DNA from 3 places in the Kitasatospora sp. NPDC093550 genome. Region 3 is predicted to be linked to each of the others. Evidence: riboswitches for the same ligand, from Rfam matches in the RefSeq annotation. Region 3 holds a riboswitch; each other region holds the start of a gene.
The links. A riboswitch is a leader RNA that binds a small molecule or an ion and turns the genes downstream of it on or off. The one in region 3 is predicted to bind S-adenosylmethionine.
Positions count from the first base shown of each region.

Region 1: linked by a shared signal. The riboswitch ahead of thrC (threonine synthase) and the one ahead of ACIRD3_RS07520 (IclR family transcriptional regulator) in region 3 are both predicted to bind S-adenosylmethionine.
Region 2: linked by a shared signal. The riboswitch ahead of ACIRD3_RS31630 (aminotransferase class V-fold PLP-dependent enzyme) and the one ahead of ACIRD3_RS07520 (IclR family transcriptional regulator) in region 3 are both predicted to bind S-adenosylmethionine.

Region 1 covers NZ_JBIWJF010000038.1:973-8,790, reverse strand. Annotated here, with positions in the region: gene ACIRD3_RS36130 (hypothetical protein) at 1-179, shown strand, start outside; gene ACIRD3_RS36125 (hypothetical protein) at 196-552, opposite strand; gene groL (chaperonin GroEL) at 665-2,287, opposite strand; gene ACIRD3_RS36115 (cold-shock protein) at 2,610-2,813, opposite strand; gene ACIRD3_RS36110 (MoaD/ThiS family protein) at 3,352-3,630, opposite strand; gene thrC (threonine synthase) at 3,658-4,938, opposite strand; SAM riboswitch class I at 4,955-5,088, opposite strand; gene ACIRD3_RS36100 (glucosyl-3-phosphoglycerate synthase) at 5,236-6,240, shown strand; gene ACIRD3_RS36095 (trehalose-6-phosphate synthase) at 6,279-7,754, shown strand; gene otsB (trehalose-phosphatase) at 7,732-7,818, opposite strand, start outside.
Region 2 covers NZ_JBIWJF010000026.1:42,626-50,443, forward strand. Annotated here, with positions in the region: gene ACIRD3_RS31620 (rhomboid family intramembrane serine protease) at 1-201, shown strand, start outside; gene ACIRD3_RS31625 (Lrp/AsnC ligand binding domain-containing protein) at 243-524, shown strand; gene ACIRD3_RS31630 (aminotransferase class V-fold PLP-dependent enzyme) at 549-1,919, opposite strand; SAM riboswitch class IV at 1,972-2,090, opposite strand; gene trpD (anthranilate phosphoribosyltransferase) at 2,198-3,274, opposite strand; gene ACIRD3_RS31640 (hypothetical protein) at 3,396-3,821, opposite strand; gene ACIRD3_RS31645 (heme-copper oxidase subunit III) at 4,218-4,838, shown strand; gene ACIRD3_RS31650 (c-type cytochrome) at 5,026-5,835, shown strand; gene ACIRD3_RS31655 (Rieske 2Fe-2S domain-containing protein) at 5,844-6,896, shown strand; gene ACIRD3_RS31660 (cytochrome bc complex cytochrome b subunit) at 6,893-7,818, shown strand, end outside.
Region 3 covers NZ_JBIWJF010000004.1:59,215-67,032, forward strand. Annotated here, with positions in the region: gene ACIRD3_RS07510 (helix-turn-helix domain-containing protein) at 1-1,098, opposite strand, end outside; gene ACIRD3_RS07515 (threonine/serine exporter family protein) at 1,481-2,734, shown strand; gene ACIRD3_RS07520 (IclR family transcriptional regulator) at 2,772-3,485, opposite strand; SAM riboswitch class I at 3,688-3,830, opposite strand; gene ACIRD3_RS07525 (hypothetical protein) at 4,087-4,419, shown strand; gene ACIRD3_RS07530 (patatin-like phospholipase family protein) at 4,422-5,846, shown strand; gene ACIRD3_RS07535 (hypothetical protein) at 5,919-6,347, opposite strand; gene ACIRD3_RS07540 (hypothetical protein) at 6,549-7,787, opposite strand.

The DNA.
Region 1 (7,818 bases), on a different contig from region 3:
CCGCCGTCCGCGAGGAGTACGGCTTCGTCCCCGAGCCGGACTTCCGGGCCGGCCGCGCCGCCGTCCTGCGGCAGCTCCTGGCCCTGCCCGCGCTCTACCGCACCCCCACCGCCCGCGAGCGCTTCACGGCGGCCGCCCGCACCAACCTGACGGCCGAACTCCACGAGCTGGCCGGCTAGGCCCTCTCTTGAGGGCCTAGACCAGCTCCCCCACCGGCGCCACCACCGCGCCCTGCTTGCCGCACACCCAGTGCGGCTCCGGCCCCAACTCCGGCTCCACGCTGAGCGCGTGCGGGTCACCGTCGGCCGCGCAGGCGGTGCACAGCGGCCACCGTCCGTACGCCTCCAGCAGCGCGTCCTGGACGTCCTGGGCGACCAGCCCGAGCACGTACTCGGTGCCGTCCGGCCATTGCTCCAGCCACCAGCGCCGGTGGGTGACGGCCTGCTCCACCAGGGAGACGACGGCGGCGTCCGCCACGTCCCGGGCGGTGAGGTCGGCCAGGATCAGTGCCCGCGCGTTGTGCAGGGCGGTCTCGATGTCGTCAGCAGCCATCCGTCCATCCTCCCCTCAACTCCCCCGAACGCCGAAACGCCGCGTGGGCGGCCCCCCGAAGGGAACCGCCCACGCGGACGAGGTCCTGCCGATCCGATCGAAGCGATCAGGATCAGAAGTCCATGTCACCGCCCGGCATGCCGCCGCCGGCGGCCGCGGCGGCCTTCTCCGGCTTGTCGGCGATGACGGCCTCGGTGGTGAGGAACAGCGCCGCGATGGAGGCGGCGTTCTGCAGCGCGGAGCGGGTGACCTTGGCCGGGTCGATGATGCCCGCGGCGACCAGGTCGACGTACTCGTTGGTGGCGGCGTTCAGGCCGTGACCGGCGGGGAGGTTGCGCACCTTCTCCACCACGACGCCACCCTCCAGGCCGGCGTTGGTCGCGATCTGCTTGATCGGGGCCTCCAGCGCGACCTTGACGATGTTGGCACCGGTGGCCTCGTCGCCGTCCAGCTCCAGCTTGTCGAAGGCGACACCGGCCTGCAGCAGGGCGACGCCACCACCGGCGACGATGCCCTCCTCGACGGCGGCCTTGGCGTTGCGGACGGCGTCCTCGATGCGGTGCTTGCGCTCCTTGAGCTCCACCTCGGTGGCCGCGCCGGCCTTGATGACGGCCACGCCGCCGGCCAGCTTGGCGAGGCGCTCCTGGAGCTTCTCGCGGTCGTAGTCCGAGTCGCTGTTCTCGATCTCGGCGCGGATCTGGTTCACGCGGCCCGCGACCTGCTCGCTGTCGCCGCCACCGTCGACGATGGTGGTCTCGTCCTTGGTGATGACCACCTTGCGGGCGGTGCCCAGCAGGTCGATGCCGGCGTTCTCCAGCTTGAGGCCGACCTCCTCGGAGATCACGGTGCCACCGGTGAGGATGGCGATGTCGCCGAGCATGGCCTTGCGGCGGTCGCCGAAGCCCGGGGCCTTGACGGCGACGGACTTGAAGGTGCCGCGGATCTTGTTCACGACCAGGGTCGACAGGGCCTCGCCCTCGACGTCCTCGGCGATGATGACGAGCGGCTTGCCGCTCTGCATGACCTTCTCCAGCAGCGGGAGCAGGTCCTTGACCGAGCCGATCTTGGAGTTGGCGATGAGGATGTACGGGTCCTCGAAGGTCGCCTCCATGCGCTCCAGGTCGGTGGCGAAGTAGGCGGAGATGTAGCCCTTGTCGAAGCGCATGCCCTCGGTGAGCTCGAGCTCCAGGCCGAAGGTGTTGCTCTCCTCGACGGTGATGACGCCTTCCTTGCCGACCTTGTCCATGGCCTCGGCGATCAGCTCGCCGATCTGGGTGTCGGCGGCGGAGATGGAGGCGGTGGAGGCGATCTGCTCCTTGGTCTCCACGTCCTTGGCCTGGGCCAGCAGCTGGTCGGAGACGGCGGCGACGGCCTTCTCGATGCCGCGCTTCAGGGCCATCGGGTTGGCGCCGGCGGCGACGTTGCGCAGACCCTCGCGAACCAGGGCCTGGGCGAGCACGGTGGCGGTGGTGGTGCCGTCACCCGCGACGTCGTCCGTCTTCTTGGCGACCTCCTTGACGAGCTCCGCACCGATCTTCTCGTACGGGTCCTCGAGCTCGATCTCCTTGGCGATGGAGACACCGTCGTTGGTGATCGTGGGGGCGCCCCACTTCTTCTCCAGCACGACGTTGCGACCCTTGGGGCCGAGCGTGACCTTCACTGCGTCGGCGAGCTGGTTCATGCCACGCTCAAGGCCGCGGCGAGCTTCCTCATCAAAGGCGATGATCTTGGCCATCAGAAGTGGTCCTCCGGGACACGGTCGACTGCTCGGACCAAGGGGTGCCCGCGACGGACGGCCCTGGTGCGCGGAGGTCCATTCCCTGCCGCTCCCGGGGGCCTCACCGACCCGGTCCGCTGTCACTCTCACACTGTGAGTGCTAACGCCAATGATTAGCACTCCGGGTGGTCGAGTGCAAGCCCAATGGGCAACCCGCGAGCCGTCGTCGGGGTAGCCCGGGAACGCCGACGGGCCCGTACGACACGTGTCGTACGGGCCCGTCGAGAAGCGAGTGGTCACCAGCCGTAGGGCCGCGCCGAGCTCCTGGGGTCGGAAGGGGTCAGCCCGCGGCGCGGACCATGTCCGCCTGCGGGCCCTTCTGTCCCTGAGAGATCTCGAACTCGACCCGCTGGCCCTCCTCGAGGGTGCGGTAGCCGTCCATCTGGATCGCGCTGTAGTGGACGAAGACGTCCGCACCACCGTCGACCGCGATGAAGCCGTAGCCCTTCTCCGCGTTGAACCACTTGACGGTGCCCTGAGCCATTCCGAACTCCCCTAGTGCTGTGCTGGCCCTTCACGGTCCCGCAGGTCGCGGGCCCGGGTTGGTTTGAAGGCCGGCCCGGGGAACCCCCCCTGGGCGCAGCCGTGCACGCCGCAACCCACCGCGCGGAGCGCCCAACGGCCTCCGGTGAGCGGGTGATTGCGTCGACCGCCGCTGAATGTATCCGGACCGACGCCCTCTGCAACAGGGTCAACCGCCGGTAATTCCGCCGCAGCGGCAAGGGACAGGACGGGCCGAATCGGGAAAATCTCGGCATTTAACGCCGGACATAGCGGACGAATTACCCAAATCCCCGCGGTAATTCTGACACCGGCCTGACAGGTTTCCCCGGCCGGTCTCACCGTCCGGACGCCTTCCGGCAGGACGCGCGCGCGGGGCCGAGAGGGAACCCCTGTTCCCAACCGAGCGACACTCTACTCCGACTCCACCCGGAAATATTCCAGCCGGAATGCAACGAGCCGCCCGCGCGTACGGAGAACGGAATTCCGTGCGCGCGGGCGGCCGAATGGCGGGGCGCGGCTCAGCAGCCGCCGGCCACCGCCGGAATGATCGAGATGCCGGCGCCGTCCTTGATCTCGGTCGCCAGGCCCTCGGCGAAGCGCACGTCGTCGTCGTTCACGTAGACGTTGACGAAGCGGCGCAGCTTGCCGGTGTCGTCCAGGATGCGGGCGGAGATGCCCGCGTGGTTCTTCTCCAGGTCGGCGATGACCTCGGCCAGGGTGGCGCCCTCGGCGGTCACCTCGGCGGCGCCGCCGGTGTAGGTGCGCAGGATGGTCGGGATGCGGACGGTGGCGCTCATGGCTCTCCTTGCGGGGTGGGGGGTGGTTCAGGCGGACGCGAGGCCGGCGGCGCGGAAGGAGTCCAGCGTCGGGCGGATGACGGCGCTCATCCCGGCGTCGGCGACGGCGTCCAGGGTCTTCAGGCCGTCGCCGGTGTTGATCGCGACGGTCTCCTTGGCCGGATCCAGCTGCCCGGTCTCGACCAGCTTCTTCAGCACGCCGACCGTCACCCCGCCCGCGGTCTCGGCGAAGATGCCCTCGGTCCGCGCCAGCAGCCGGATCGCCGCCACGACCTCGGCGTCCGTGACGTCCTCCACGGCACCGCCGGTCCGGCGGGCGATGTCCAGCACGTACGGGCCGTCGGCCGGGTTGCCGATCGCCAGCGACTTGGCGATGGTGTCCGGCTTGACCGGCTTGATCACGTCCCGGCCGGCCTTGAAGGCGGCCGACACCGGCGAGCAGCCCTCGGCCTGGGCGCCGAAGACCTTGTACGGCCGGTCCTCGACCAGCCCGAGCTTGATCAGCTCCTGCAGCCCCTTGTCGATCTTCGTCAGCTGCGAGCCCGAGGCGATCGGGATGACGATCTGCTCGGGGAGCCGCCAGCCGAGCTGCTCGCAGATCTCGTACGCCAGCGTCTTGGAGCCCTCGCCGTAGTACGGCCGCAGGTTGACGTTGACGAAGCCCCAGCCCTCGCCGGCCGGGTCCCCGATGAGCTCCGAGCAGAACCGGTTCACGTCGTCGTAGTTGCCCTCGATGCCGACCAGCTCGCCGCCGTACACCCCGGCCATGACGACCTTGCCCTGCTCCAGGTCGTGCGGGATGAACACGCAGGACCGGAACCCGGCCCGGGCGGCCGCCGCGCCCACCGCACCGGCCAGGTTGCCGGTGGAGGAGCAGGACAGCGTGGTGTAGCCGAACGCCCGCGCCGCCTCGATCGCGCACGCGACCACGCGGTCCTTGAAGGAGTGCGTCGGGTTCCCGGAGTCGTCCTTGATGTGCAGCGGCGCGGTGAAGCCGAGCTCCCGGCCCAGGTTGTCCGCCTTCACCAGCGGGGTCCAGCCCGGGTTGAGGTTGGGCTTGGAGGCCACGTCGGCCGGCACCGGCAGCAGCGGCGCGTAGCGCCAGATCGAGGTCGGACCGGCCTCGATCCGCTTGCGCAGCTCCTCGGCACCCGCGCTGCCGAACTCGTAGGCGATCTCCAGCGGGCCGAAGCACTCCAGGCACGCGAAGCTGGGACCGAGCGGGAATCGGGTTCCGCACTCCCGACAGGACAGGGCGGCGGCCGGGCCGAGGTCCACGGAAACGGGTGCGGCGGTGTCGATAGCCATGATGGCGAGGCCTCTCTCCTCATCTTCCCCGCGGCGCGGTCGCGCCACAGGCCGGAATTGGCACCTGTCCCGCCGGCCTGTCGACGACAGCCGCGCGGGAAGGTTGCCGGGACGTCAACGGGCCGTTCCCTCAGTCCCTCTGGATGAGCTTGTGAAATTGTGGTGGTGCTCAACGGTGACCCCGGCGTGCGAAGGTCCGACCGCTGTACGAAGACTGTATCCGAAGGCGTCAATCCTGAACGGGACCGTCCGCCACGCGAGATGAGCCGTTCCACCCGACCCGCCGAGGAGACTTCCGTGCCCGCCGAACCGACCCCCGAGCTCCTCCCGCAGGCGGCGTCCTGGCTGCGCCGGCGCTCCTGGAGCGCGGCCGACCGGCCGGTCCGCACCCTCCTCGCGGCCAAGGAACGCACCGGGCGCACGGTCAGCGTCGTCCTCCCCGCCCTGGACGAGGAGGCCACCGTCGGCGACATCGTCCGCACCGTCCGCCGCGAGCTGATGGAACGCCTCCCGCTCGTCGACGAACTCGTCGTGGTCGACTCCGGCTCCACCGACGCCACCGCCGCCGTCGCCGCCGAGGCCGGCGCCCGGGTCGAGCACCGCGACGCCATCCTGCCCCGGCTCCCCGCCGCCCCCGGCAAGGGCGAGGTGCTCTGGCGCTCGCTGCTGGTCACCCACGGCGACATCGTCTGCTTCGTCGACGCCGACCTGCGCGAGTTCGACCCCGCCTTCGTCTCCGGGATCATCGGCCCGCTGCTCACCGACGAGTCCATCCACCTGGTCAAGGCCATGTACGACCGCCCCCTGGAGACCGAATCGGGCGCCGTCGTCCCGGCCGGCGGCGGCCGGGTCACCGAACTCGTCGCCCGCCCCCTCCTCAACCTCCACTGGCCGGAACTCGCCGGTTTCGTCCAGCCTCTCGGCGGCGAGTACGCGGCCCGCCGCTCCCTGCTCGAACGGCTGCCCTTCCCCACCGGCTACGGCGTCGAGCTCGGCCTGCTGGTCGACGCGCTGGAGCTGGTCGGACTGGACGCCCTGGCCCAGGTCGACGTCGGCGTCCGGCACCACCGCCACCAGGACGGCCAGGCCCTCGGCCGGATGGCCGCCACCATCTACCGCACCGCCCTCGAACGCCTCGACCGCACCCACCGCCTCAAGGCCTCCGCCGACCTCGTCCGCCCCGAGCTCACCCAGTTCACCCGCGACCCGGACACCCGCGCCTTCACCGGCCACACCCACCCCGTCACCGCCCTGGAACGCCCCCCCATGCACACCGTCCCCGAATACGCCACCCGCCATTGACGGGTTTGCCACCCCGGAGCCCCGGCAACATCCCAACCATGGGCGATCTCACGACCGAACGTTCGAGTGCGACCGGCACCGCCCCCGTCCTGGTGGCCTCCAACCGGGGACCGGTGTCGTTCAGCACCGCCGACGACGGCACGCTGACCCTGCGACGCGGCGGCGGCGGGCTGGTCTCCGGCCTCTCCGCGATCGACGACCCGAACGCCGTCTGGGTCTGCGCGGCCCTCAACGACGCCGACCGCAGAGCGGCCGCGGACGCTCCCGACGGCCGCCTGGACCTGGCCGGCCACGACGTCGGCGGCCAGGCCGTCCGCATGCTGGACATCGACCCCGAGACCTTCGCCCGCGCCTACAACGGCGTCGCCAACTCCACCCTCTGGTTCGTCCACCACCTTCTCTACGCGACGCCCACCGCGCCCGCCTTCGACGCCGGCTTCCGCACCGAATGGGCCGCCTACCAGGCCTACAACAGCGCCTTCGCAGACGCCCTGGCCGCCGAAGCCGCCCCGAACGCCGCCGTCCTGGTCCAGGACTACCACCTCTCCCTGACCCCGGCCCTGCTCCGCGAAGCCCGTCCCGACCTGCGGATCGGCCACTTCTCGCACACCCCGTGGGCCCCGCCCGAGTACTACCGGCTGCTCCCCGACGACGTCGCCCGTGCCGTCCTCACCGGCATCCTGGGCGCCGACCGGGCCGGCTTCCTCACCGAACGCTGGGCCCGCGCCTTCGCCGCCTGCTGCCAGGACCTCCTCGGCGCCACGATCGACCACGAGGCGCTCACCGTCACCCACGACGGCCGCACCACCCACCTGGGCGTCCACGCCCTCGGCGCCGACGCCGACTTCCTGCGCGAACGCGCCCACCGCCCCGACGTGGACGAACGCCTCACCGCCCTGCGCGCCGCCGTCGGCGACCGCCGCACCATCGTCCGGGTCGACCGCACCGAGCTGAGCAAGAACATCGTCCGCGGCCTCCAGGCCTACCGGCACCTGCTCCGTACCCGCCCCGAGTGGCACGACCGGGTGGTCCACATCGCCTTCGCCTACCCGTCCCGCACCGACCTGGCCGAGTACCGGAACTACACGGCCGCCGTCCAGGACCTGGCCGAGGCCATCAACACCGAGTTCGCCACCCCCACCTGGCAACCCCTGATCCTGCACGTCAACGACGACTTCCCGCGCTCCCTCGCCGCCTACCGGCTGGCCGACGTCGCCCTCGTGAACCCCATCCGGGACGGCATGAACCTGGTGGCCAAGGAAGTCCCCGTGGTCTCCGACCGCGGCTGCGCCCTGGTCCTCTCCCGCGAGGCCGGCGCCCACACCGAGCTCAAGGACGACGCCCTCACCGTCAACCCGTACGACGTGATCGCCACCGCCGAAGCCCTGCACACCGCCCTCACCATGCCCGAGGAGGAGCGCGCCGACCGCACCAAGCGCCTCGCGGCGGCGGCCACCGCGCTCCCCCCGCAGCAGTGGTTCCTCGACCAGCTCAACGCGCTGGCCCCCTGGTAAGGGCCTCCCCCAGCGCCGCCAACAGCTCCACCACCCCGGCCGGCCCCGCGACCACCAGGTCCGC
Region 2 (7,818 bases), on a different contig from region 3:
ACCACGCTCGTCCCGCTGCTGTTCTTCCTGCCGCTGCGCTTCCCGGCCTGGCTGGTGCTGGGCCTCTGGTTCGCCCTGCAGTGGTGGTCGGTGCACGCGGCGGGCCCGGGGGTGGCCTACCTGGTCCACGTGATCGGCTTCTCGGCCGGTTTCCTGTACGCCTGCACCGTGGTCCGCCACACCCCGAGACGACCCGGCTGACGCCCGATACGCTGGCGGCACCCCACGAAGGAGCCCGAACAGTGATCACCGCCATCGTCCTGATCAAGACCAGTGTCGACCGCATCCCGGAGATCGCCGAAGCCATCGCCGCCATCGAGGGCGTCAGCGAGGTGTACTCGGTGACCGGCGGCTACGACCTGGTGGCGATGGTCCGGGTGCGCCGTCACGACGACCTGGCCGAGGTCATCCCGGGCCGGCTCAACAAGGTCCCGGGCGTGGCCCACACCGAGACCCAGATCGCCTTCCGCACCTACTCCCAGCACGACCTGGAAGCCGCCTTCGCCCTCGGCCTGGACGAGTGACGACGAGCAGCGGGACGTGACGGCTCAGCCCTCGCGGCGGCTGTCCGCGACGCAACGGCCGCCCTCGTTGCGGTAGTTCCACGCCGCGCCGTCCGTGACCAGCTCGCGGACGGCGGTCAGGAAGCGGTCGACGTGCTCGTCCGGCGTCCCGGCGCCGAAGCTCACCCGGATCGCGTTCAGGCTGCGCTCGCCCGGCAGCGAGGGCTCCGGGGCGCCGCACTCGGAGGGGGCGACGTCCTCGTCCCCGAGCAGGGTCCGCACCAGCGGGTGGGCACAGAACAGGCCGTCGCGCACCCCGATGCCGTACTCGGCGGACAGCGCGGCCGAGAAGTGCGAGCTGTTCCAGCCCCGGACGACGAAGGACAGCACGCCGACCCGGGCCGAGCCCTCCCCGAACAGGTTGAGCACCTTGACCTCCGGGATCTCCGCGAGCCCCGCGGTCAGCCGCTCGACCAGCTGCCGCTCGCGCGCCTCCAGCGCGTCGAAGCCGGCCTCCCGCAGCGCCCGGCAGGCCGAGGCGATCGCGTAGGCGCCGATGACGTTCGGCGAGCCGGCCTCGTGCCGGGCCGGGCCGGTCTGCCACTGCACGGCCACCGAGCCGTCGGCCTCCCGGGCCACCGTCCGGGTCGCCCCGCCGCCGGCCAGGTACGGATCGGCCGCGTCCAGCCAGTCCGCCCGGCCGGCCAGCACCCCGGCGCCGAACGGCGCGTAGAGCTTGTGGCCGGAGAAGGCGATCCAGTCGACGCCGAGCTCGCGCACCGAGACCCGGTGGTGCGGGGCCAGCTGGGCGGCGTCCAGCACCACCCGCGCGCCGTGCCGGTGCGCCGTCCCGGTCAGCTCGGCGACCGGCCACAGCTCGCCGGTCACGTTGGAGGCGCCGGTGACGCAGAGCAGCTTCGGGCCCTCGGGCGCCCCGGCGAGCGCGGCGTCCAGGGCGGCCACCGCCTCGGCCCGCGAGCGCGGCGCCCGCAGGTAGGTGACGTCCAGTCCGGCGTGCGCCCAGGGCAGCAGCGAGGCGTGGTGCTCGGTCTCGAAGGCGAACACCCGGGTGCCGGCCGGGACGGCGGCGGCCAGCAGGTTGAGCGAGTCGGTGGTGGCCCGGGTGAAGACCACCTGGTCGCCCTCGCGCAGGTCGAGGAACTCGGCGACGGTGCGGCGGCTCTGCTCGAACAGGTCGGTGGACAGCTGCGACAGGTACCCGGCGCCGCGGTGCACGCTGCCGTAGTACGGCGCGTAGGCGGCGACGTCGTCCCACACCCGCTGCAGCGCCGGCGCGCTGGCCGCGTAGTCGAGCGCCGCGTAGCCGACCTTCTCCCCGCTGGCGAGCGGGACCTGGACGTCGGAGCCCAGCACGGCGAGCGGGGCGAGGACCTCGGTGGAGGTGGAGAGGGACATGAGGATGCACTCCTTCACGGGGTAAGGGACCCCGGGAGTGCTAGTCGTCGGGCGTCCGCGCTTGTCGCACGGACGGCTTGCCGTGGCGACCCGGTCCTCACCCAGGGCACCCCGCCACGGACGGAGGGTTGCCGGACAGCAAGCTGGGGCTTGTCGCTGCCACTCATGACCTGGCGATGACTCTAGGTCGCGTCCGCCGGGTGGTCAAACAGTGGTCCACCATCCGGACAGCCGGGGAGCCCGCACCGGCGCACCGGTACGGGCTCCCGACCACCGCGTCAGTTCCGGCTGGTGGCCTCCGACCAGCGCCGCAGCAGCTCCTGCGCGGCACCCGAGTCGATGGCCCCGGCGGCCCGCGCCATGCCCGCCGCGAGCTGCTCGGCCAGCGGCGCCTCACCCAGGTCGAGCGCGACCAGCGCCGCCGCCGTGTTGAGCAGGACCGCGTCCCGGACCGGCCCGTGCTCCCCCGCCAGCAGCCGGCGCGCGACCTCGGCGTTGTACGCCGGGTCCCCGCCGCGCAGCGACTCGATGCCGACCAGCTCGATGCCGACCTCACGCGGGTCGAAGGAGGTCTCGGTGACCACGCCGTCGCGCACCACCCACACCTGCGAGGTGGTGGTGATGGTCAGCTCGTCCAACCCGTCGTCGCCGCGGAAGACCAGCGCCGTCGAGCCGCGCCGGGCGAGCACCCCGGCGATCAGCCCGGCCAGCCGGGTGTCGAAACAGCCGATCGCGTGGGAGGTGACCCTGGCCGGGTTGGTCAGCGGGCCGAGGATGTTGAACGCGGTCGGCACCCCGAGGTCGCGCCGGGCGGTGGCGGCGTGCCGCATCGAGGGGTGGAACTTCGCCGCGAAGCAGAAGGTGAGCCCGACCTCGTCGGCCACCTCGGCGACCCGCCGGGCGGAGAGGTCCAGTGCCACGCCGAGCTTCTCCAGCACGTCCGAGGAGCCGCTGGACGAGGAGGCGGCCCGGTTGCCGTGCTTGACCACCTTGGCGCCGGCCGCCGCGGCGACGATCGCCGACATCGTGGAGATGTTGACGGTCTTCGCCCGGTCGCCGCCGGTGCCGACGATGTCCACCGCCGGGCCGGGGATGTCCAGCGGCTCGGCGTGCGCGTACATCGCGTCCACCAGACCGGTGACCTCGTCGACCGTCTCGCCCTTGGCCCGCAGCGCGATCATGAAGCCGGCCACCTGGACGGGGGACGCCTCGCCGCTCATGATCCGGTCCATCGCCCACGCGGTGGACGAGCGGTCGAGGTCTTCCCCCTTCAACAGCGCCGCGAGGAGGTCCGGCCAGGAGCGGACCACCTGCGCGGGGTCGCTACCGCCGTTCGCAGGGTTCACGTTCACCATGGCTGACTCCAGCTGTTGTCGGTTCCCCCGGGCTCCGGAGGACGTCCGTACGGATGGAGTCAGCCTATCGAGCGGCGCGGCCCCTACGGCCCCGTCTTCTCTCCTTCTGAGACGGCCCTGCTCAACGGGCTGCCGGGGCCCGCTTCGCCAGCCGCGCCCGCAGCAGGGTGGCGACCGCCTCGGCCAGCGCCACCGGCTCCACCGGGTGGGAGATCGCGGCGTCGGCCCGGCTCCAGGCGGCGAGCCAGGAGTCCTGCGGCCGGCCGATCAGCACCAGCACCGGGGGGCAGCCGTAGATCTCGTCCTTCAACTGGCGCCCGAGGCCCAGTCCACCGGCCGGCACCGCCTCACCGTCCAGCACGCAGAGGTCCACGCCGCCCTTCTCCAGTGCCTTGAGCACCGCGGGGGTGGTCGCGCACTCCAGGTAGGACAACTCCGGAAGATCCTCGGCGGGCCGGCGGCCGAGCGCCGTCAGCACCTGCTCGCGGGTGTTGCGGTCGTCGCTGTAGACGAGGACGGTGAGCGTCTCATCGGTCGTGTACGCCATGGACCCTGCTCCCTCAAGTGTGATCCGGACCACGTTCGCCTGACCCGGATGCTACTCCCGATCACCCGCCGCCGAGTCCCCCTCGCGCACGTTCCTCCTCAAGCCGCCGCGCCCGGCACTCACCCGGCCGGCGGAGGACCCGTCACCCCGAGCCGCGCGGTCCACCCGTACGGCCGACCCGGGACCCGCTCCCCTACCTCTCACGGCTACTCCGACCGTGCAACGACGCGCCGGGCAACGGGGTCGCGGGCCGCTCCGAGGAACCGTCAGAAAAGGGACACGCCGCTGCTCAGCCCCCGTCCGGGCACCCCGTCGACCCCCAAGCGGGCATACCGCACGCACCGGACACTCCGAGGGACACCCCCCGGCGTGAAGACGGAATAAGGGACCGACATAATGTCCGTCGTGGCGACAGCAACAGCAGTAGAAACCGGGCACGCGCACGGATCGGTCAACCGGCCGAACATGGTCAGCGTCGGAACGATCGTCTGGCTCAGTTCCGAGTTGATGTTCTTCGCGGCCCTCTTCGCGATGTACTTCACGCTCCGCTCCGTCAAGGGAGCCGAGTTCTGGACCGAGAAGGCCCACGCTCTCAACGTGCCCTTCTCCTCGGTCAACACCACGATCCTGGTGCTCTCCTCGCTCACCTGCCAGCTCGGTGTCTTCGCTGCCGAGCGCGGTGACGTGAAGAAGCTCCGGGCGTGGTTCATCCTCACGTTCGCAATGGGCGCGATCTTCATCGGCGGCCAGGTGTACGAGTACACCGCGCTGGTCAAGGAGGACGGCCTGTCCCTGTCCTCCGACCCGTACGGCACGGTGTTCTACCTGACCACCGGCTTCCACGGCCTGCACGTGACGGGTGGTCTGATCGCCTTCCTGCTGGTCCTGGGACGGACGTACGCAGCCAAGCGCTTCACGCACGAGCAGGCCACCGCCGCGATCGTCGTGTCGTACTACTGGCACTTCGTCGACGTCGTGTGGATCGGCCTGTTCGCGACCATCTACCTGATCAAGTAACCAGCTGATCAGGTCGCTGGCCACCGGCTGCGGCCCCCGCCCTCACCGGCGACGGGCCGCTTCTGCCGGTGCCGACGCTCCCACCGACCGACCGCGCGCGCAGCCCTAGACAGGCAGCCTCGTGCCGGCCAGACCGGCCGCCGGGTGCACCCACCAGTCGACCAGATCCTGACACCGGGGTTATTCCGTGAAAAAGCTCTCCGCACGACGGCGCCACCCATTGGCGGCGCTGGTCGTCCTACTTCTCGCCCTGGCGGCAACCGGGGGGCTGTACGCCGCGTTCGCGCCCGCCGACAAGGCGCAGGCCGACGTCGCCGCGCAGTCGCTCGCGATCGATGAGGGCAAGAAGCTCTTCGCCGTCGGCTGCTCCTCCTGCCACGGCCTGAACGGCCAGGGCGGCAGTGACGGTCCGAGCCTGGTCGGCGTCGGCTCCGCCTCCGTCGACTTCCAGGTCGGCACCGGCCGCATGCCGGCCCAGCAGCCCGGCGCCCAGGTGCCGCGCAAGAAGAACATCTACTCGCAGGCCGAGATCGACCAGCTCGCCGCCTACGTCGCCTCCCTCGGTCCCGGCCCGGTGACCCCGAAGGAGGAGCAGTACACCTCGACCAACCCCGAGGACATCTCCAAGGGTGGCGAGCTGTTCCGCACCAACTGCGCCCAGTGCCACAACTTCGCCGGCCAGGGCGGTGCCCTGACCAAGGGCAAGTACGCCCCGTCGCTGGAGGGCGTGGACGCCAAGCACATCTACGAGGCCATGCAGACCGGCCCGCAGAACATGCCGTCGTTCCCGGACACCACCATGCCCGAGGAGCAGAAGAAGCAGATCGTGGCCTTCGTCCGCCACACCACTAGCGAAGAGCCCAACCCCGGTGGTCTCACGCTGGGCAGCCTCGGTCCGGTGACCGAGGGTCTGTTCGGCTGGATCTTCGGTCTCGGCACGCTCATCGCGGTCGCGATCTGGGTCGCCGCCCACACCACCAAGGCCAAGAAGTCATGAGCCACGACATGTCAGAAGAGAAGCTCCCGGAGTCGCACGGCTCCGCCGGCGAGGTGGCCGACCACGGCAACCCGTTCGCCGACCCGGGCCTGCCGGCCCACGAGCCCCGTCGCACCGACATCGACGAGCGGGCCGCCAAGCGGGCCGAGCGCCAGGTCTCGCTGATGTTCGTGGTCTCGATGATCGCCACCGTCGGATTCATCGTCTCGTACGTGGCCATCGACCCGGACAAGATCGTCTACATCTTCCCGCTGGGCCACGTCAGCGCGCTGAACTTCGCGCTCGGCCTGACCCTGGGCGTCGCCCTCTTCATGATCGGCGCGGGCGCGGTCCACTGGGCCCGCACCCTGATGTCGGACGTCGAGCTGCCGGCCGAGCGTCACCCGATCGAGGCCTCCGACGAGGTCCGCGCGGACGTCATCGACCAGTTCAAGACCGGTGCCGCCGAGTCCGGCTTCGGCCGCCGGAAGATGATCCGCAACACCCTCATCGGTTCGATGGCGCTGGTCCCGCTCTCCGGCGTGGTCCTGCTCCGCGACCTCGGCCCGCTCCCGGAGAAGAAGCTCCAGGAGACCGGCTGGAAGGAAGCGACGCCGACCAAGCCGCTGGCGCTCGTCAACATGAACACCATGCAGCCGATGAAGCCCGAGGACGTCCTCGTCGGTTCGCTGACCTTCGCCATGCCGGAGGGCCTGTCCACCCACGACGAGGACTTCCAGCAGGCGATCGCCAAGGACGCCCTGATGCTGGTCCGCATCGCGCCGGAGGACATCAAGGACGAGAAGTCCAAGGAGCTGGGCTTCGAGGGCATCCTCGCCTACTCCAAGATCTGCACCCACGTCGGCTGCCCGATCAGCCTCTACGAGCAGCAGACCCACCACGCGCTCTGCCCCTGCCACCAGTCGACCTTCGACCTGGCGGACGGCGCGCGCGTGATCTTCGGCCCGGCCGGCCACCCGCTGCCGCAGCTGAAGATCACCACTGATGAGAAGGGCTTCCTGGTCGCCACCGGCGACTTCGACGAGCCCGTCGGCCCGAGCTTCTGGGAGCGTGCTCGATGAGTAGCGCGAGCAGCACCAAGACCGGTGCCGCCAAGCCCTCCAGCACGCGCGCCAATCCCGCCAACAAGTGGGAAGCCGCGGCTGACTGGACGGACGGCCGGCTGGGGATCTACTCCCTCGCCAAGGCCAACCTGCGGAAGATCTTCCCGGACCACTGGTCCTTCATGCTGGGCGAGATCTGCCTCTACTCGTTCATCATCATCATCCTGACCGGCGTCTACCTGACGCTGTTCTTCAAGCCCTCCATGGGCGAGGTCATCTACAACGGCTCGTACGTCCCGCTCAAGGGCATCGGCATGTCCGAGGCGTACGCGTCGACGCTGGACATCAGCTTCGAGGTCCGCGGCGGTCTGCTGATCCGTCAGATCCACCACTGGGCCGCCCTGGTCTTCGTGGCCGCGATGCTCGTGCACATGATGCGCGTGTTCTTCACCGGCGCGTTCCGCAAGCCGCGCGAGATCAACTGGGTCTTCGGCTTCCTGCTGCTGGTCCTGGGCATGTTCGACGGCTTCTTCGGCTACTCGCTGCCGGACGACCTGCTGTCGGGTACCGGTATCCGCTTCATGGAAGGCGCGATCCTCGCCGTCCCGCTGGTGGGCACCTACCTGCAGATGTTCCTGTACGGCGGCGAGTTCCCCGGCCACGACATCATCCCGCGGTTCTTCACCATCCACGTGCTGCTGATCCCGGGCATCATGCTCGGCCTGCTGGTGGCGCACCTGATCCTGGTCTTCTACCACAAGCACACCCAGTGGGCGGGCCCGGGCAAGACCGAGAAGAACGTCGTCGGCATGCCGCTGATGCCGGTCTACATGGCCAAGGCCGGTGGCTTCTTCTTCCTGGTCTTCGGCATCATCGCCGCCATCTCGGCGATCGCCTCGATCAACCCGATCTGGGCCTACGGCCCGTACCGTCCGGACCA
Region 3 (7,818 bases):
CGCGTCCTCCCCGGACCAGTCCGCCGGCTCGTCCACGAGGACCTCCAGCAGGGCGCGCTGACGCTCCGTCAGTCGCCGGATGGCGGGCTCCACCTCGTCCCGCACGTCGCCGCGCGCGCCGTACACCAGCGGCGGCGCCGCCAGCGTGAACGGGGAGGCCGCCAGCCGGGCCACCAGCTGGCCGGTGGACTGCACCAGCGCCCAGCCCGCCGCACGCTCCAGGGCGCCCGGCAGGCCGTCCAGGTGGCGGCACAGCTCGGCGACGGCCGGCGCCTCGGACCGTTCCAGGGTGTAGCCGGGCCGCAGCCGGCACAGGTGCGAGAGCAGCAGCCGCACGGCGCCGACCTGGGCCAACGCCTCCGGTTCGGCGTCGAGTTCGGGGGCCGGTACGGGCAGCGGCGCGAGTGGGATGACCTGGCAGCCGGGCAGCGGCCGGGCCTCCCGGGCGGTGATCAGCACCCGCAGGCCGGGGCAGTGGTGGAACAGCCCGTCCAGTTGCCCGGCGTCCACCCCGCCGTCGGCGCCGTCCAGCACCAGCAGCGCGGGCCGGTCGCCGATCTCCCGGACGAAGTCGTCCAGCAGGCCGCGCCAGGGGTGCGGGCCACCGCCGCAGTCGACCCAGCGGACCGGCCAGTGGGCGCCCTGGTGCAGCCGACGGGCCACCTCCAGGGCGAGCCGGGTCTTGCCCACCCCGCCGAGCCCGACCAGCGCGACCAGCCGGTCCCCGTGCACCGCGAAGGCGTCGGCCAGCACGTCGGTCTCCATCTCCCGGCCGACCATCGCCCCGCGCGGCACCGGCGGGGCGGCCGGGGCGGGGGGCGTCACCGGCTCGCCGGCGAGCGGGTGGCGGCGGGCGGCCTCCTCGAAGTCCGTGCGGCTGCGACCCTCCAGCCGCAGCGCGTCCGCCAGCAGCCGGACGGTCTCGTTGCGGGGGCGGCGCACCCGGCCGCTCTCCATGTCCCGGATCGCCCGCACGCTGAGGGTCGCGTGGTCGGCCAGGCACTGCTGGGTCAGCCCGATCCGCTCGCGCCGTACCCGCAGCAGCTCGCCGAAGCCCGCCGCCGTCCTCACCGCTTGCAACGACTGCCCGCTGTCCATGCCTCGTCTGCCCTTCCGTGGTTCGGACACTCACCGGAGGTCCGGTCCGACGGCTGCAGCACTGGGCACCCGCGCGGCCTGTGGTCCGGTCGCACGGGACCCGGTGATCAGGCTGTGGCCCGCGAACCGGTTCCCTCCGGTTCCCGATGCTCCAGGCTCGCCGTCTACGCCCGATCAACGGCCGATCACCGGCCCCACCCGCCACCTTCACGGGGGCCTCACAAGCGGACCGGAGCCCTGGCGGCGGGCGTGGTGCCGACTGCGGAGGCGGCCGGACGGGCAGTCGAACGAACCCGGGCGGGGAGCGAACGGACCCCGCACCGGAAGCGATCAGACCGGGGCACAGTCGGACCGAACCGGGCGGGATGGGACGATACGTGCCATGCCTAGCACGTCTCCCCCGGTCCGGGTCGCCGACGCCCCGCCCGATCCGCTCCGCCGTCTGCTGCTCGAACTGGGCGAAGCCCTGCTGGGCGGCGGCCTTCCCGTCCATGACGTCGAGGAGGAGCTCCACGGCCTGGGGAGGGCCATGGGGGCCCCGGAGGTCCGGGTCGCCGCCCTGACCAACGGACTGTTCGTCACCCTGTCCGCCGACGAGGGCACCCGGTTCCAGCCGGTCGGCGCCGCGCTGCGGTTCGAGCAGACCGCCGACGTCCTCCACCTGGTGCACCGGCTGCGCGCGGGCGAGCTCGACGGGCCCCGGGCGCTCGCCGAACTGGACCGGATCCGCCGGGCGCCCGCCCGCTGGCCCACCTGGGTCGCGGACCTCGGGGCGCTGCCGGTCGGCGTCGGGGTCTGCCTCTTCCTGCAGCCGGTGGCGGCGAACGTGCTGGCGGCCGGGCTCGGCTCGCTGATCGTGGTGGGCCTGACCGTCGCCGCCCGGCGGCTGCCGTACCTGCGGCCGCTGCTGCCGGTCACGGCCGGGTTCCTGGTCGCGCTGCTGGTCCTGTCGCTCGCCCGGGCCGGGCTGCTGGACGGCGCGCTGCGGACGATCGTGGCCACGCTGGCGATCCTGCTGCCGGGCGGGCTGCTGGTCACCGGGCTGTCGGAGATCGCCGCGGGCGCGGCCAGCGCCGGTACGGCCCGGCTGGTGTCCGGCGCGGTGCAGCTGGCGCTCTTCCTCGCCGGGGTGGCCGCGGCCGCGACCGCGATCGGCATGCCGGCCACCGCCCTGGCCAACGTCCAGGTGGCCCGGCCGAGTTGGTGGGTGATCGGGCTGGGGCTGGCGATCGCCGTGGCCGGGGTGGTGATCAACGTCCACACCCCGCCCCCGGCCATCCCGTGGATCGTCGCGGTGATCGCGGTGAGCGTCACCGTCCAGGTGGCGGTGGGCTCGGCGCACGGGGCGGCGATCGGCGGTCTGGCCGGCGCGGTCTCCGCCGCGGGCGCGGCCACCCTGGTGCACTGGCTGCCCGGCGGTCCGCTCTGGCAGGTGCTCTACCTCCCGGCGTTCTGGATCGTGGTGCCCGGCTCCTTCGGCCTGCTGAACACCGCGCAGATCGAGGTCGGCAACGGCGCGCAGTCCGTCCTGGCGGCCGTGTCGGCGGTGTTCGGGGTGTCGATCGGCACCCTGATCGGCTCGGTGGTCGGCCGGATCCCCCGCCCCTCCCGCGCGCTGCGGCGGGCCCGGGCCTGAACCGTACGGCGCGCGGCGGGCGGGCGGACCCGGCCGGTCACGGGTGCCGCAGCGCCTCGGTGAGCCGGTTCGCCGCCTCGATCACGGCCTGGGAGAGCTGGGCGCCGGGGTGGCGGGTCAGCCGTTCGATCGGGCCGGAGACCGAGACGGCGGCCACCACCCGGTTGGACGGTCCGCGCACCGGAGCCGAGACGGAGGCCACCCCGAGCTCGCGCTCGCCGATCGACTGGGCCCAGCCCCGGCGCCGGACGCCGCTCAGCGCGGTGGCCGTGAAGCGGGCGCCCTGCAGGCCGCGGTGCAGCCGCTCGGGCTCCTCCCAGGCCAGCAGCACCTGGGCGGCGGACCCCACCTTCATCGGCAGCGTGATCCCCACCGGGACGGTGTCGCGCAGCCCGGAGAGCCGCTCGGCGGCGGCCACGCAGATCCGGATCTCGCCCTGACGGCGGTACAGCTGGGCGCTCTCACCGGTGACGTCCCGCAGGTGGGTGAGGACCGAGCCGGCCGCGGCCAGCAGCCGGTCCTCCCCGGCGGCCGCCGAGAGCTCGCCGATCCGGGGGCCGAGGACGAACCGGCCCTGCAGGTCCCGGCTCACCAGCCGGTGGTGTTCGAGCGCGACCGCGAGCCGGTGCGCGGTGGGCCGCGCCAGGCCGGTCGCGGCGACGAGTCCGGCCAGCGTGGCCGGTCCGGCCTCCAGGGTGCCGAGGATCGAGGTGATCTTGTCGAGCACGCCGACGCCGCTCGTGTTCTGCATGGATGGGTACTCCGTCTCGAATCCCGCGAGCGGCGGGTGGGCAGCGCTCGCGGAGGCTCCGGGTGGGAAGCCGTGGGGGGTGTGGTCAGCGGGGGCGGGCCGGAGAAGTCGGCCGGTCGCCTGCGCCGGGCACGAGAGGGGTACGCGGAAGGGCCGGGGCGGGAAGCGCCCGGGCGAAGGACAGCACAGAGAGCACCGTGTCTCCTCATCTTTCCCGCGCCACAGTGGCGACAGGCCGGAGTTGGCACTGATCCCAGGCGGCGCGGCGCGTACTTCGGACGCCGAGTCGACCGGGGAGTTGCCGGGGCTTCGTAGGGCCGGTCCCTCCACCCCTCTGGATGATTCGCCAGGAACCATACAAGATTCCCCGGCCCGCCCGCCAAACCCTTTCCGCGCCCTTCCCCGCCCCTGCCCCCGGAACAGCCGCGCGTCGCCGGTCGACCGTTCGACCTTCAGCGCGTCAATCCCTCCGGCACCGAGCCGGTTCCGGGTACCCGCCGCCCCCCTCCCGCGAACCGCCCGGATCGTGGCAGAGTGGAGGAGTCGGGAGCGCGGCCTGAGCGGTGGCCGACCTCCCCCGGAGTCCTTTCCGAGGTCTCCCATGCCCGAGTCGTACGACATCCGCTCCATCGCCCGGGCCCTGGAACTGCCGGACGCGCGCAAGGACCTGCACGGCCTCGCCCCCGACCTGCTCCGCGGCGAACGGCCGGCCGCCTCCGTCCCCGACGGCTCCACCTTCGCCCTCCTGCTGGAGCACGGCGGCCGCCGGCCGCCGCTCACCGACGACGGTCACGGCGCCCGGCCGACCGAACTCGTCCTCACCCACCGCAGCCGCACCACCGAACCGTGGGCCGACCCCGCGCGCCGGCGCGTGCGCCGCTGCACCGCGGTCCATCCGGCGACGGCGGCCGCGGGCACGACCGTGGAGGTCTGATCATGGCCCGCATCGGAGTGGCCCTCTCCGGCGGCGGCTACCGCGCCACCCTGTGGGGCGTCGGCGCCCTGATGTACCTCGCCGACTGCGGCCGGCACAAGGACGTGGTGGCGATCTCCTCGGTGTCCGGCGGCTCGGTCGCCAACGGCGTGGTCGCCCACGAGACCGACTACCGGCAGGACCCGGGCGCGGAGTTCGCCGAGCGCGTCCGCCCGCTGATCCGCCACTGCGCCCGCACCGGACTGTTCTTCTGGGGGCCGTCCACCAACCGGTACGTGCGCTCGCTGTTCGCCCTCGCCGGCGTGGCACTGCTGACCCTGCTCGCCGGGGTCGCCGCCACCGCCGTGGACGGCCTGCGGCTGCTCTCCGGCGTGCTGCTGGGCGCCGGGCTGCTGCTCCTGGCCGGCGCGGTGCTGGTGTTCGAGCGGCGCAGCGCGGTGGTGGACCGGGCGCTGGCGCGCGAGTTCTTCCACCGCGACGGCGCCGCGACGGGCCTGGCCGCGGTCGAGCGCTCCGTCGACCACGTCTTCTGCGCCACCGAGCTGCAGAGCGGGGACCACTTCTACTTCTCGCCCGGGTTCGTCTACGGCTTCCGCTACGGCACCGGTGTGCCCGGCGGTCTGCGGCTCTCCACCGCCGTCCAGGCCTCGGCCTGCCTGCCGGGCGCCTTCGCCGTCCGGCGCCTGCCGACCGCCCCGCACCGCTTCCCGCCGCCCGCCGGGCCCACCGGGGCCACCGCCGACCTGGTGCTCACCGACGGCGGGGTGTACGACAACATGGCCGACGAGTGGCTGGTCGGGCTGCCCGAACGGGCGCGGCGCCCCGACCACCCGCGCGCCCACTACGACGTCGACGAGATCGTCGTGGTGAACGCCTCGGCCGGGATGACCTGGCAGTCGTTCCCCGCCTCGCGGTTCCCGGTGCTCGGCGAACTGCTGGCGCTGGTCCGGATCAAGAGCGTGATGTACGACGTCGGCACCAGTCTGCGGCGCAGCGAGCTGGTCCAGTGGTCCGAGCGGCTCGGCCGCGACGGCGGGCCGGCCGGTGCGCTGGTCCACATCGCGCAGTCGCCGTACCGGGTGGCCGACGCCTACGCGCACGCGGCCGACGCGGCCGGCGGAGGCGGCGGCGCGAGCGGCGCCGGGCCCGCTCCGGACCTCGCCGCCCGGGCGGCCCGCGCGGCCCGCGCCAAGGAGGTGCTCGACCTGCTCGGCGACGACCCGCAGCGGCGGGCCCTCTGGGCGGAGCGGACGACCAGGAGCCGCACCGTCAAGACCGTGCTGCGCAGGCTCGGCGCCGACACCACCGCCGATCTGCTGCTGCACTCCTACACCCTCGCCGCGTGCAACCTGCACGTCCTGCTCGACTACCCGCTGCCGCCCGCCCTGCCGGACCGCGCCTACTTCCTCGGGCTCACCTCCGGCTGAGGCGCACCGCGCCGACCGGACGGGTTCCGGTCGGCGGGGCGGGGTCGCGGACGACGGGGACCGCGGTTGCCGTCAGGCGGGCTTCCTGGTCGTACCGACGCAGAGCGCCCAGATGACGAAGGCGTCGACCGCGATGAGGACGATGGCCCAGAACGGGTAGTACGGCAGCCACAGGAAGTTGGCGATCATTCCGAGCGCAGCGACGACGATACCGACCGCACGGGCCCAGGTGGCACCGCTGAAGAGCGCCGCGCCCGCGAGGACGATGACGATTCCGAGGATGAGGTGGATCCATCCCCACCCCGTGGTGTTCATCTGGTACACGTAGTTGCGGGTGACGACGATCAGGTCGTCCTTGGTGATGGCCGAGATGCCCTCGAAGATCGCCATGATGCCGCCGGCGATCAGCATCACGCCGGCGAAGATGGTCCAGCCGCTCGCGAAGGGGCGGCGTTCGCCCTCGGGTGCAACGTGGCTGGTGCTGCTCACACTGCTGGTCATGACATCGACTCCTTCGGTGACGGCCGCTTCGCCGACCGCGATCGGGAGGGGGCGCCCCCACGAGGGGAGACGGCGCCCGCCCGGCCTCGCTCGCGGCAGAGCCGGGAAGCAAGCCCTACGTTTCACGGTAAGGCCGACCCGCGGTGCTGTCGTGGGCTGGCCGGCCCTCGCCCCCGGACCGGACGGCCCCGGGTGGGCCGCTCACGCAGGTGGCGCGGGCGGCGCCGGCGGGCCGGGCCGCGCGGCCTCGGTGGCCTCCGGCGGGGAGCCGGTGGCGACCCGCCCGGAGGCCGCGAGCAGCGCCAGGACGGCGAGCAGCGCGAGCAGGACCAGGACCAGCAGCAGGACCGTCAGCACGGTCGGGTGGTTCCAGAGGGCGAACACCAGGGCAATGACGAGCAGCGCCACGATCATCAGCGCACGCCGGTGGGCCTCGGTCCAGGTCCCGACCCTGCCGGTGCGCACGCCGTGCGCGTCGCTCCAGCCCGCCACCGAGTCCGCGGCGTGGTCGGCCCGGCCGCGGACGGCGCGCGGCAGCCGTCCCGCCCCGGAGAGGTAGGCGCCGAGGGCCACCACGACGCCCAGGACGATCGCCGTGCGCAGGCTGACCCGCAGGAAGCGCAGCAGCGTGTCGAAGACCGCCGCCGCCGCGGCCGGGGACTGCACGGCCGGGGGCAGGTGGTCGAGGTAGTAGTGCCGGGCGATCACCAGGGCGATGGCGACCAGCAGGCAGGCGCCGGCCGCGCAGAGCGCGGTGGTCACCAGGGCCCGGCGCCGGCGCCGCGCCAGCAGGACGCCGGCGGCGCCGAGCAGCACGGTGAGGACGGGCAGCCAGTTGCCGACCACGTCGAGGGCGTGCGCGGCACCCCGGATCTTGGCCAGCTTGTCGGACTGGAACAGCACCAGTTGCTTGTTCACCTCCGGGATCTTCTCGGCCGGGGTGAGGCCGGCGGCCACCAGTTCGTCCTTCAGCCGGTCGACGGCCGTCCCGACGTCGAGGGTGACGGTGCCGTCGCTGACCCCGATCGCCCCGCGGCCCTCACCGGTGAGCGCGTGCACCACGGCCGCGTGACCGGCGCGGTTCGCCTGGGTCCACACGGTGACGAAGGTGTCGCTGTGCACCACCTTGGTCGCGGCCCGCTCGACCACCTGGTCCACCGCGTCGTCCAGCTTGGGCCCGAGCGCCTTGACCGCCGAGGCCGCCCTGGGCGGCAGCCCCTGGGACTGCAGCCAGGCCGCCAGGTCGGAGGCGACGGCCGGGCCGTCGACCCTCACGTCCACCGCCTTCGTCATCCGGGCGACCGCGGCGTCCTGGATCGCGGGATCGGTCGCCAGCGGAGCCACCGTGGAGACGTACCGGTCGGTGTCCAGCGCGATGTCGTGCACCCAGACGGTGAGCAGCGACACCGGCACCAGGATGCAGGTCAGGACGATCAGCACGGCCGACGCGGTGCTCCTGAGGACCCGCGAG